Regions from separate parts of the Paenibacillus sp. FSL R7-0272 genome, predicted to be linked through region 1. Evidence: riboswitches for the same ligand, from Rfam matches in the RefSeq annotation. Region 1 holds a riboswitch; the other holds the start of a gene.
The links. A riboswitch is a leader RNA that binds a small molecule or an ion and turns the genes downstream of it on or off. The one in region 1 is predicted to bind S-adenosylmethionine.

Region 1 (5,097 bases):
AAGAGGAACTTCGCAATCGTTAGGGCGTTATATTCATGACGTTCCATGCGAAGAGCCAGTGTTTTCATGCCTTTCATCAATTGATATGAATCACTCGGTGATAACACAGCTCCAATGGAATTATGAAGGAACGCCATCTCGGCAGACAAGGCCTCACCTTTGGTGATGATCAATCCAGCGAGCACATCATTATGTCCGCCCAGATATTTAGTCGCACTATGGATAATAATATCGGCGCCAAGTTCAATCGGACGCTGGAAGAATGGAGTCAGTAACGTATTATCTACAATGGTTAATAGATTGTGTTTTTTCGCCCAAGAAGCAACAGTTTGAATGTCCGTAATCATCATGAGCGGATTAGTTGGTGTCTCGATGAAAACAGCCTTCGTATTCGGCTTACGGATGTTCTCTAATGCTTCCAGATCGTTCGTATCTACATAACTTGCGGTTACACCGAACCGGGATAAAATCCGTTCCAACAGGCGATATGTACCGCCATACAGGTCAAGAGAAACGATCAGGTGATCCCCTTGGCCGAACATCGCAAAGATCGTTTGCAGTGCTGCCATGCCCGAGCTACAAGCAAAACCTGCATCACCGGACTCCAGAGCCGCTGCTGCTTCCTCTAACACTTTGCGCGTTGGGTTTGTTGTACGGATGTAATCAAACCCCGTGCTTTGTCCCAGCTTCGGGTGACGAAACGCAGTGGATTGATAGATCGGAAAGTTAACAGCACCTGTTACGGGTTCATTGATGGACCCAATTTGAGCTAAACGGCTTTCAATTTTCAACTTGTTATCTTCCATTACTGCATCCTCCTGTAATCTTGATTAGATTTGTGGGCCAATATCGTAAGGGGTTTCCTGATACACATAGTAATTGAGCCAGTTAGAGAATAATAAGTTAGCGTGTGCACGCCATGTAGCCGGAGGTATCCGAGAAGGATCGTCCTTTGGATAGTAGTACTTCGGCAGCGCGATGTCCAATCCCTTGGCAACATCACGGTCATATTCCCATTTCAATGAAAACGGATCATACTCGGCATGTCCTGTGGCAAAAATTTGCTTACCGTCCTTGGTGGCAACCAGGAATACTCCTGCTTCTTCGGACTCTGCCAAAATTTCGAGTTTATCATTTTTCTCAATATCCTCACGTCTTACCTCCGTGTGACGGGAGTGTGGAACGTTGAACACTTCATCAAATCCACGCAGTATCGGAACATGAGGTTTGTTGATCGTATGCGGGAATACGCCAAAACACTTTTCATCCAGCGGAACTTTGGGTACATCAAAATGGTGGTATAGACCTGCTTGAGAAGCCCAACATATATGCATCGTCGAAGTTACATTCGTTTTGGTCCATTCAAAGATTTCCTGAATCTCTTCCCAATAATTCACGTCCTCAAAATCCATTTGCTCTACCGGTGCACCGGTAATGATCATCCCGTCAAAACGGCGATGCTGGATTTCATCAAATGTTTTATAAAAGAGATCCAGGTATTCTTGAGATGTGTTCTTGGAAGTGTGGGATTTGGGGTGTACCAGCACAACATCCACTTGAATCGGTGTATTACCTACCAGACGAAGCAATTGCGTTTCCGTCGTTTCCTTCGTAGGCATCAGATTCAGTATGGCGATCCGGAGTGGACGAATATCCTGCTTGTATGCGGATGATTCGTCCATAACGAAAATATTCTCGCTCTCAAGTACTTCTTTGGCTGGTAATGTGTCTGGAATTTTAATTGGCATAGTGAGTTGACTCCTCCTTTTTCATGGGTCGCATCTGGTGCGAAAATCACGCTCTGAGAAGCTCTGCATATGACAAAGACCTCTCTCGGATTCCGAGAAAGGTCATATGTAAACAGATATGCGCCTCTCTCATCTCTCAGTTACAACAGCATCACAAGGATGCTTGGTCGCTGCAAGAATTAGCACCGTGCGTTATATCGCCGGTTGCCGGGTTTCATCGGGCTGGTCCCTCCACCTACTCTTGATAAGATTTCGCTGTATTCAATTTTAATTCAGATATATTAACTTTTACTTTAAAACATTACTGCCCTCACGTCAAGAACCAGTTGATTGGTTTTGAACCTAAACTCGGAACCGTTCATCATCCGTTGTCATACACTGCCTCAGAGCGTGAAATAGACACATTTTTGCGCTTGAAAGCACCCTAGACCAGCGGTATACTAGACAAGTGTTTATAAGCCCTTATGTGAGAGGTGACATATTAAATGGATGGCGACCCGAGGCCCAACTGGCAGTCGAATTCCGAACAACTGCATAGAGAATTGACATCAGCATGTCGGCAGCGGGACGTTTCTTCCGTTTGATTATAGATTGATGACGCAGTACAGTCCTGATAACAGGCTCCGCTGCCGACCGGCTGATCTGTTCTTTTGCGCCCATATTAACGATGAAATCCGCCAAGACGGCGGGTGCAGAAGGAGTAGATAACATGAAAATCCGGTTGGTTAACAACGGTGTATTTATCCCGGTGGATGACATTCAGCAAGCGCTGACTCCACCAGCAGAAGGATTCTACTGGATTGATGCGGACGTGGACGATTTGGCTGTACTTCAGCCGCTGTTCTCCATGCATGATCTGGCTGTTGAGGATTGCTTGAGTGATGAAGAACAGCGTCCGAAGATTGAAATTTATGAGAACCATTATTTTATCGTGATTAATAGCATTCGTTTCGATGATGAAGAGATCTTCCTGCGTGCAGTCAATCTCTTTCTCGGTAGACATTTTATCATTACGGTTACCAAACAAAAGATCAGCGAACTACGTACATTGAAGCCGATTCTCTGGGAACAGGAAATCAGCAGTCCAGATCGTCTTCTCTACTTGCTTGTTGACTTGATTGTGGACAATTACTTCACCGTTGGTGATCGAATTGAAGCGCGAATTGAGAAACTTGAGGAAGACATTCTGATGCATACCAAAAAGTCACATCTGAATGAGATTATCGGTCTGCGAAGCGAGATTTTGTGGCTGAAAAAAGTACTGGGACCTCAAAAAGAGGTCATTAATACACTCAACAAAAAAGATCTGCGTCTCATTGATGATCAGCTGCAAAAATATTTCAGCGACATTTACGAGAACGCCGTAAAAATATCGGAAACCTTTGAAACGTACCGCGATCTGATGGGCAACTTGCGAGAAGCCTACCAGTCCAGTATCGCTAACCGCGCGAATGAGATCATGCGTGTGTTTACCGCCATCACCACCGTGTTCATGCCTCTGACCGTTATCACCGGTATTTATGGAATGAACTTTGACAACATGCCCGAATTACACTGGAAATACGGGTATTATGCTGTTATCGGCCTGATGATTACACTCGGTCTGACGATGTTCTTTATTTTCCGTAAAAAAGACTGGATCTGAAACGACCGCTCTATCCGCTATATCATACCATTTAAAGAATAAGACGAAGCGCTCCTTCACAGGGACAACTTCGTCTTTTTTAATATCACCGCCTCACGGCGTATTTTAGCTAACCAACATTACGCTCTGTTTCAGTATGTCTTCGAAAACGGATGCGAATCATCCGTAACCGTTCATACACTTGCTCCAAGCTCCCTCCTTCAGGGCGCTCTCCTCCGTAAACTTTATGTAACACAGGCTTCAGAAATGTATCTCCTAACTCCTCATATGCATTCCATACCGCCTCTTGTTCAGTCTCAGGCATAACAGCCAGTTCTACATCCAGCAATGAATCCGTGTCATACCCTTCCAGATCCAATGTTTCGAGCAGTTCGATTAATTCACGCCGGGATAGACCAGATCGATTCACGATCTCTTCTAAGGTTTGTCCCTCTTTCATGCCTTCCAGCACGTGCTTACGCGTAATGAATTTATCCAGTTCCTGCTTGTACTTCTGCTCTTTCTGCTTATATAACCAACTTTCGTACTCTTCCTCTTGCAATACGATGTACACCCAGTCTAACGGAAAAGGTCTCGATTGTTCGATTCCACTCATCATTTCAAGCCATTCCAGCCCATATTCTGCTGCTTTGCTCTCACCAACACCCGGCAGTTGCATCAGCTCATCCATCGTATGTGGAACAAACGCACTGATCAGCCGCAACAAACGATTCGTCGCCACAAAATAAGGGGCCTTCCGATCCGAAGCCGCTTTTTGCCTGCGCCATGTGCATAAATCCTCATACAATTGCTCATTTCCGTATAATTCACTAAAACAATGCAGACGCTGGCCTGCATAACTACGTAGCTTCAGATCCTCATTTTCATTGTACAACCCATGCATCAATGGACGATACCCTTCGCTCATCTGCATGGCAAGTTGATGACGATATATGTGCATCAGCTCTTCCCACGAATGACCTTCATACCAGATCGTATCTTCCCGATCCCCTGCTTCATAACGACTCCATCCCAAGTGCCAAGTATTCTCCTCCTCGCCAATCCATAACTGGGCAATCTGTTCATGCTGATCAAACACTCTGGATAATTTGTTCATGAAAATGACTTCCATTACTTGTTCCCTCCTTTGGACGATACAGCCTGTTCGATTAACGAAGGTATTCTCTGTCTCTGTCTCCAGACAACACAAAAAAGCACCTCTCCCGCAGATCGCTGCAAGAGAGGTGCTTCCTCATTAACCGTACTATGCTGTTGCTCACATCATACCATACTGGTAAATTTCGTCAATCCCTAAATGCGTTTATTTTGACAAGGCCAGTTTCGCCAGTGCCAGCGAACCACACAAGCCAGCATTATCTCCCAGACCTGGTGGAACAACATACGCATCAATTCCAGCATGAAGTGACGGATGTTGCACATAGCCTGCCAGCAATTCCTGTAGTTTGCTACGAACCATCGGGAATAGGTGCTCCTGTTTCATCACTCCTCCGCCCATCACTATTTTCTGAGGCGAAAGAATCAGCACATAATTCATTAGAGCATGTGCAAGATAATGCGCTTCAATCTCCCAGGCTTTGTGATCTGCTGGCAATTCATAAGCAGGTTGTTCCCAGCGCTTGTTCAGGGCCGGCCCCGCCGCAAGTCCTTCCAGACAGTCTCCATGATATGGGCAAAATCCTGCATATGAATCCTCGGGATGTCTCC
Region 2 (5,097 bases), 3.2 Mb from region 1:
GATGTGACAATGGAACAGATTACATCCAAGCCGGAATTTGATGTGGCGATTCAATCTCCACGTTTGACAGTGGCCGTATTTAAGGCAGACTGGTGCGGGGATTGCAAATACATCGATCCGTTTATGCCTGAGGTGGAAACGAAGTATTCACGTGACTTGACCCTGATTGAAGTGGATGTTGATCAGGTGGGTACAGTAAGTCAGGAGCAAAATATTTTGGGTATTCCAAGTTTTGTAGCCTACACGGACGGACGTGAACTAGTGCGCTATGTGAACAAGCTGCGTAAGTCGAGAGAAGAGATTGAGCAGTTTTTGGATCGTGCGGTTGAGGTCTACAATACCATTCACAAGTAAGGCCTAAGTGCATCGCAGGGAATGAATGTCTTCAAGACAGGGTAGACTGTAAGATAGGTATGCAAATACAAGGCTGTCGGTTGAGCCGTCTTCAGGCTTAAGACTGCCTTGTTTTTATTTGGCTTGAGGTGAGTAGCTTAAGGCTACCGAGATGGGTAGGGGCCTACATACATAAGTTCGAAATATAATGACCTGCTGGTCAAAATTTTAATAGACGTTAACATTTTGTCACAAAGCGCGGCGTCAATGATGCTTTTATCCGGTATAATGGATTTAGTTGTGAAATTAGTGTCAAAGTACAAAACAAGTGCTGTAATGAGCCTTCTTATGGAAACAACACTAGCAACAATAATGAATCGGCATTGATTATCAAGCGAAGAACTTCTTCGCCATCTTAAAACAACAGCGGGTGAGAAAAAATTGAAGCACTTAACATTGTTTAAATGGTTAACCGTATTAACCTGTCTTGTTATGTTCCTGGCTACCTTTGGCGGAGGGATCGTGACGAAAACCGAATCGGGCCTTGGCTGCGGAACACAGTGGCCTTTATGTAACGGTAAGCTTGTACCAGCACATACTGTTGCCTCTCTGATTGAATATTCCCACCGTGCTGTCAGCGCACTGGCAGGACTACTGTCCATCGCATCTTTTGTTGCCTTCTTACGCTTTGGCAAACAGCGTCGTGATTTGCAATTGTTCTCGTTTCTAACCCTTTTATTTGTGATTATTCAGGGAATCATGGGCGCTTTCGCCGTTGTGTTCTCGCAATCTTCCGCGGTCATGGCGCTACACTTTGGGTTCGCACTCATTGCTTTTGCCAGTTCATTGATGATGGCTCTCGGGATTAGGCAAGAGGCGAGATATGGCGGTTTGGAACGTCTGAACCAGTATCCGCGCGTTAGTAAGGGATTTCGTAACCTGGTCTGGTTTTCAACCATCTATACGTACCTGGTCGTGTATACAGGGGCATTTGTAAGCCATACGAATTCGGCTGGCGGGTGTTCCGGATTCCCGCTATGTAATGGGCAGATTGTGCCTGAACTTTCTGGCGGGGTAGCTGTGGCCTTTGCCCATCGTCTGGCAGCTGTGTCACTCGTGATCGTAATCGCGATCCTAGGACATTTTGCTTACCGTAAACACCCGGACAACCGTGAGCTACGGACACTCGGTGTGTTATCCGTCGTTTTAATTCTGTTGCAAGTGGTTATCGGTATGTTCATGATGTGGACGATTAATCGCCCGGAAGTTTACATGTTTGTGGCGCTGGCACATATGCTGGATATCGCTATACTGTTCGGTATCTTGACCTATATGAGCTTCCTTGTGTACAAGCTGCACCGCCCGGTGAACCGTTTCTAAACAGCTTATGAATTTTGTGTTTAAAAAAAGTGAGTTTATTACATTGTCCTGAAGCTGCGCTGGGCCATGTTGGAAAGTCCACCATCCGGTGATGTAGATCATTGGAGAGGTGGACTTTTGTTTGATGTCGGAGGTAGCAGGGCAACCTAAATCAAGTTGTAACGATTAACCGAACGTCACATAGCGCTTTAATTCATCTTCAGCTGTTCAACAGCTGTGAAAACATATATATTTTGCATCATCAGTGGAAAGAGGAGGTCTTCTATGCTACGTACGTTACTGGGAGAAAAGCCACGAGTGAATCAAGGGAAACTGAAACAAGCCATGGATACCATGGCGTTTACACTGGAGTCTTTTGAAAAACAGATGTATGTGGATCATGATCCGAACCATGATTATCGGAAGCTGTATGTATGGACACAGGGACTAATCTCTTCGTTGGATGAACTGGAGCAAAGTTATTTTGCCGCCGCACATTTTCGTAAAAAAGTAGTTGCAGGTTCAACGCGCGATATGAGTTCTGCTGAGAAATCTGAGTATGCCCGGTACGTTTATTTTTATAAAGATGCCTTTATTCGGTGCTTCGCGATTCTGGACAAACTGGGTACAGTCTTGAATGAAGTTTTCCAACTAAATACATCCAAAACCAAAGTGCATTTCTCCTATTATACCGTTCTGAGACAATTCGAATATTATCGGGATCATCATGAGTTGGCGCAGCAATTAATTAAGATTAAGGAAGCGTACCGAGAACCGATGAGCAGATTGCGAAAGAGACGTAATATGGAGATTCATTACATGAATTCGGAAATGCAGGATGATTTGTGGCAGTTACATCAGACGTTGCGTGGCAAAGTGAAGCTGGAGGATCTGGATCAGCATCTTCTCGAGATGCAGCAAGGTGTAGATATGGTCTGTGAAACACTGAATATGGCCTATCGATACATCAATCGAATCTGGCGTAAACAGATTTTGAAACATTAGGTATAGCAATGATTTTAAATAATACCATTTGACAAATCGGAATACTTTGATTATACTGAGTTCCAGATCGAATCTTACATGGAATCGTGTCTTCAATACAGCATTTGATGCAGTTCGGTCATTATACATGACGAACTACATGAAACTATATAATCCTACAACTTTATATTTCTCTTATCGAGAGTGGCGGAGGGACAGGCCCGATGAAGCCCGGCAACCGATCAACGATGATGGCATGAATAGTTATCCTTGTTGATGTTAGGTGCTAATTCCTACAGAATCATGTTGTACATGATTTTGGCAGATGAGAAGGTCATTTCACGTGAAGAGCCATCTTTGTATCTGCAAAGGGCTCTTTTTTTGCGTAGAACGGGGAGTTTTCCCTTCCTTCGGGTAAAGATATATGTAGGTGATGGGGAAGGAGCAGTATTAGTGATTGAATTGGTTGGGTTAACCAAAACATATGGCATACGTGCCAAAACAACGACGGCGTTGTCACACCTTGATCTGAAGATTCAGAAGGGTGAGATTTTTGGAGTTATTGGTCACTCAGGTGCAGGGAAAAGTACTTTGATCCGTTGTATCAATTTACTTGAGCGCCCGACAGAAGGTAAGGTTTGGGTCGATGGTATTAACCTGACCGAGCTGAGCAAAAGTGAACTACAGCAGCAAAGACGCAAGATTGGTATGATCTTTCAGCATTTTAATCTGCTGTCTTCTGCAACGGTATACGACAATGTGGCTTTCCCTTTAAAACTGGTCAACACACCTAAGGATGCGATTGATCGCAAGGTGAAGGAAATGCTCGCTCTGGTTGGTCTGGAGCAACATAGCAGTAAATATCCGGCTCAGTTGTCCGGTGGACAGAAGCAACGGGTAGGGATAGCGAGAGCTCTGGCAAGTGACCCGAGTGTACTTCTCTGTGATGAGGCAACTTCGGCACTTGATCCGCAAACCACCAATTCGATTCTGAAGTTATTGCTGGATATTAATGAAAAGTATAATCTGACCATTGTGCTGATTACACACGAGATGCATGTCATTCAGAACATCTGCGACCGGGTAGCCGTTATCCATCAAGGTGGCATCGTGGAGCAAGGCCCAGTGACGGAAGTGTTCCTGAAACCGCAACATGCGATCACGCGGGATTTTGTCTCACGTGACAGCGAAGGTGGACTGGCACTGGAGGAAACGGTTATGGCAAATGCAGGGACGGAGTTGCCAGCAGGTGTTTCTTCCAAGTTAGTGAAGGTTTCATTTCTTGGAGATAAAACCTATGAGGCGATTCTGTCGAGAACAGTTCGCAAAACAGGTGTGGATTTCGCTATTCTGCAAGGTACAATCTCTACAATCAAGCAGGTTCCTTATGGTCAACTGACGGTACGTTTTGAAGGTGACTTCGCTGCGATTGAACAGACCTTGTCTGAACTAACCGCAGAAGGACTTGATGTGGAGGTGCTCCGATAATGGATTTTTCCAAAGTACGCTGGGAAGAGGTCGGTACGGCCTCCATTGAAACATTGCAGATTCTTGCTGTATCCGGTTTGTTTACTGTTCTCTTGGGTTTGCCGCTTGGTGTCATTCTGTTTATGACAGGCAGATCGGTTTCACCTAGTTCAAAGCTAACCTACATCATATTATCAGTTATTGTTAATATTTTACGTTCGGTACCTTTCATCATATTAATTGTTGCTCTTATTCCGTTTACGCGTACGCTGGTGGGCACCGCTACAGGTGTGCTTGGTGTCATTCCACCGCTGGTTATCTCGGCTGCTCCGTATTTTGCACGTCTGGTGGAGAATACTTTACGTGAAGTGGACCGCGGCGTCATTGAAGCAGCTCAGGCAATGGGGGCATCTACAGCTCAGATCGTAAGACGGGTGTTGTTACCTGAGGCTTTACCTGGCTTGCTTGCCGGAATTACAATTACCATCGTTACGTTGGTGTCCTATACGGCCATGGCGGGTATGGTCGGCGGTGGAGGTCTGGGTACACTGGCCATTAACTATGGATACTATCGATATCAGAATGAGATCATGATTATTTCTGTTGTATCCATGATTATACTGGTTCAGCTCTTGCAGATGATTGGCGATCGTCTGGTCATTTATTTCACCCGGAAATAACAGATAGATTGAAAAATAAAAATGCGAAGGGGTTTTACAGATGAAAAAATGGTCTATTATTTTACTCAGCTTGATGATGATTGCCGTGCTCGCAGCTTGCGGCAACAACAAGAAATCCGACAGTGGTGCGGATAACGCAGCAGGTGCTCCGCGTACCGTTGAATTGAAAGTCGGTGCTTCTCCTACACCACATGCTGAAATTCTGGAAAGCATCAAACCTGAACTTGAAGCACAAGGCATTCGTTTGCAAGTGGTGACGTTTAACGACTATGTG

Region 2: another riboswitch for S-adenosylmethionine. It lies ahead of MKY23_RS23170 (methionine ABC transporter ATP-binding protein); the one in region 1 lies ahead of metA (homoserine O-succinyltransferase).

What each region holds. Positions count from the first base shown of each region.
Region 1 covers NZ_CP150221.1:1,933,758-1,938,854, reverse strand. Annotated here, with positions in the region: gene MKY23_RS08740 (aminotransferase class I/II-fold pyridoxal phosphate-dependent enzyme) at 1-806, opposite strand, end outside; gene metA (homoserine O-succinyltransferase) at 831-1,748, opposite strand; SAM riboswitch class I at 1,875-1,999, opposite strand; gene corA (magnesium/cobalt transporter CorA) at 2,458-3,393, shown strand; gene MKY23_RS08725 (HRDC domain-containing protein) at 3,503-4,504, opposite strand; gene MKY23_RS08720 (ROK family protein) at 4,694-5,097, opposite strand, start outside.
Region 2 covers NZ_CP150221.1:5,256,078-5,261,174, reverse strand. Annotated here, with positions in the region: gene MKY23_RS23185 (thioredoxin family protein) at 10-354, shown strand; gene MKY23_RS23180 (heme A synthase) at 775-1,713, shown strand; gene MKY23_RS23175 (Cthe_2314 family HEPN domain-containing protein) at 1,978-2,697, shown strand; SAM riboswitch class I at 2,869-3,008, shown strand; gene MKY23_RS23170 (methionine ABC transporter ATP-binding protein) at 3,130-4,164, shown strand; gene MKY23_RS23165 (methionine ABC transporter permease) at 4,164-4,823, shown strand; gene MKY23_RS23160 (MetQ/NlpA family ABC transporter substrate-binding protein) at 4,864-5,097, shown strand, end outside.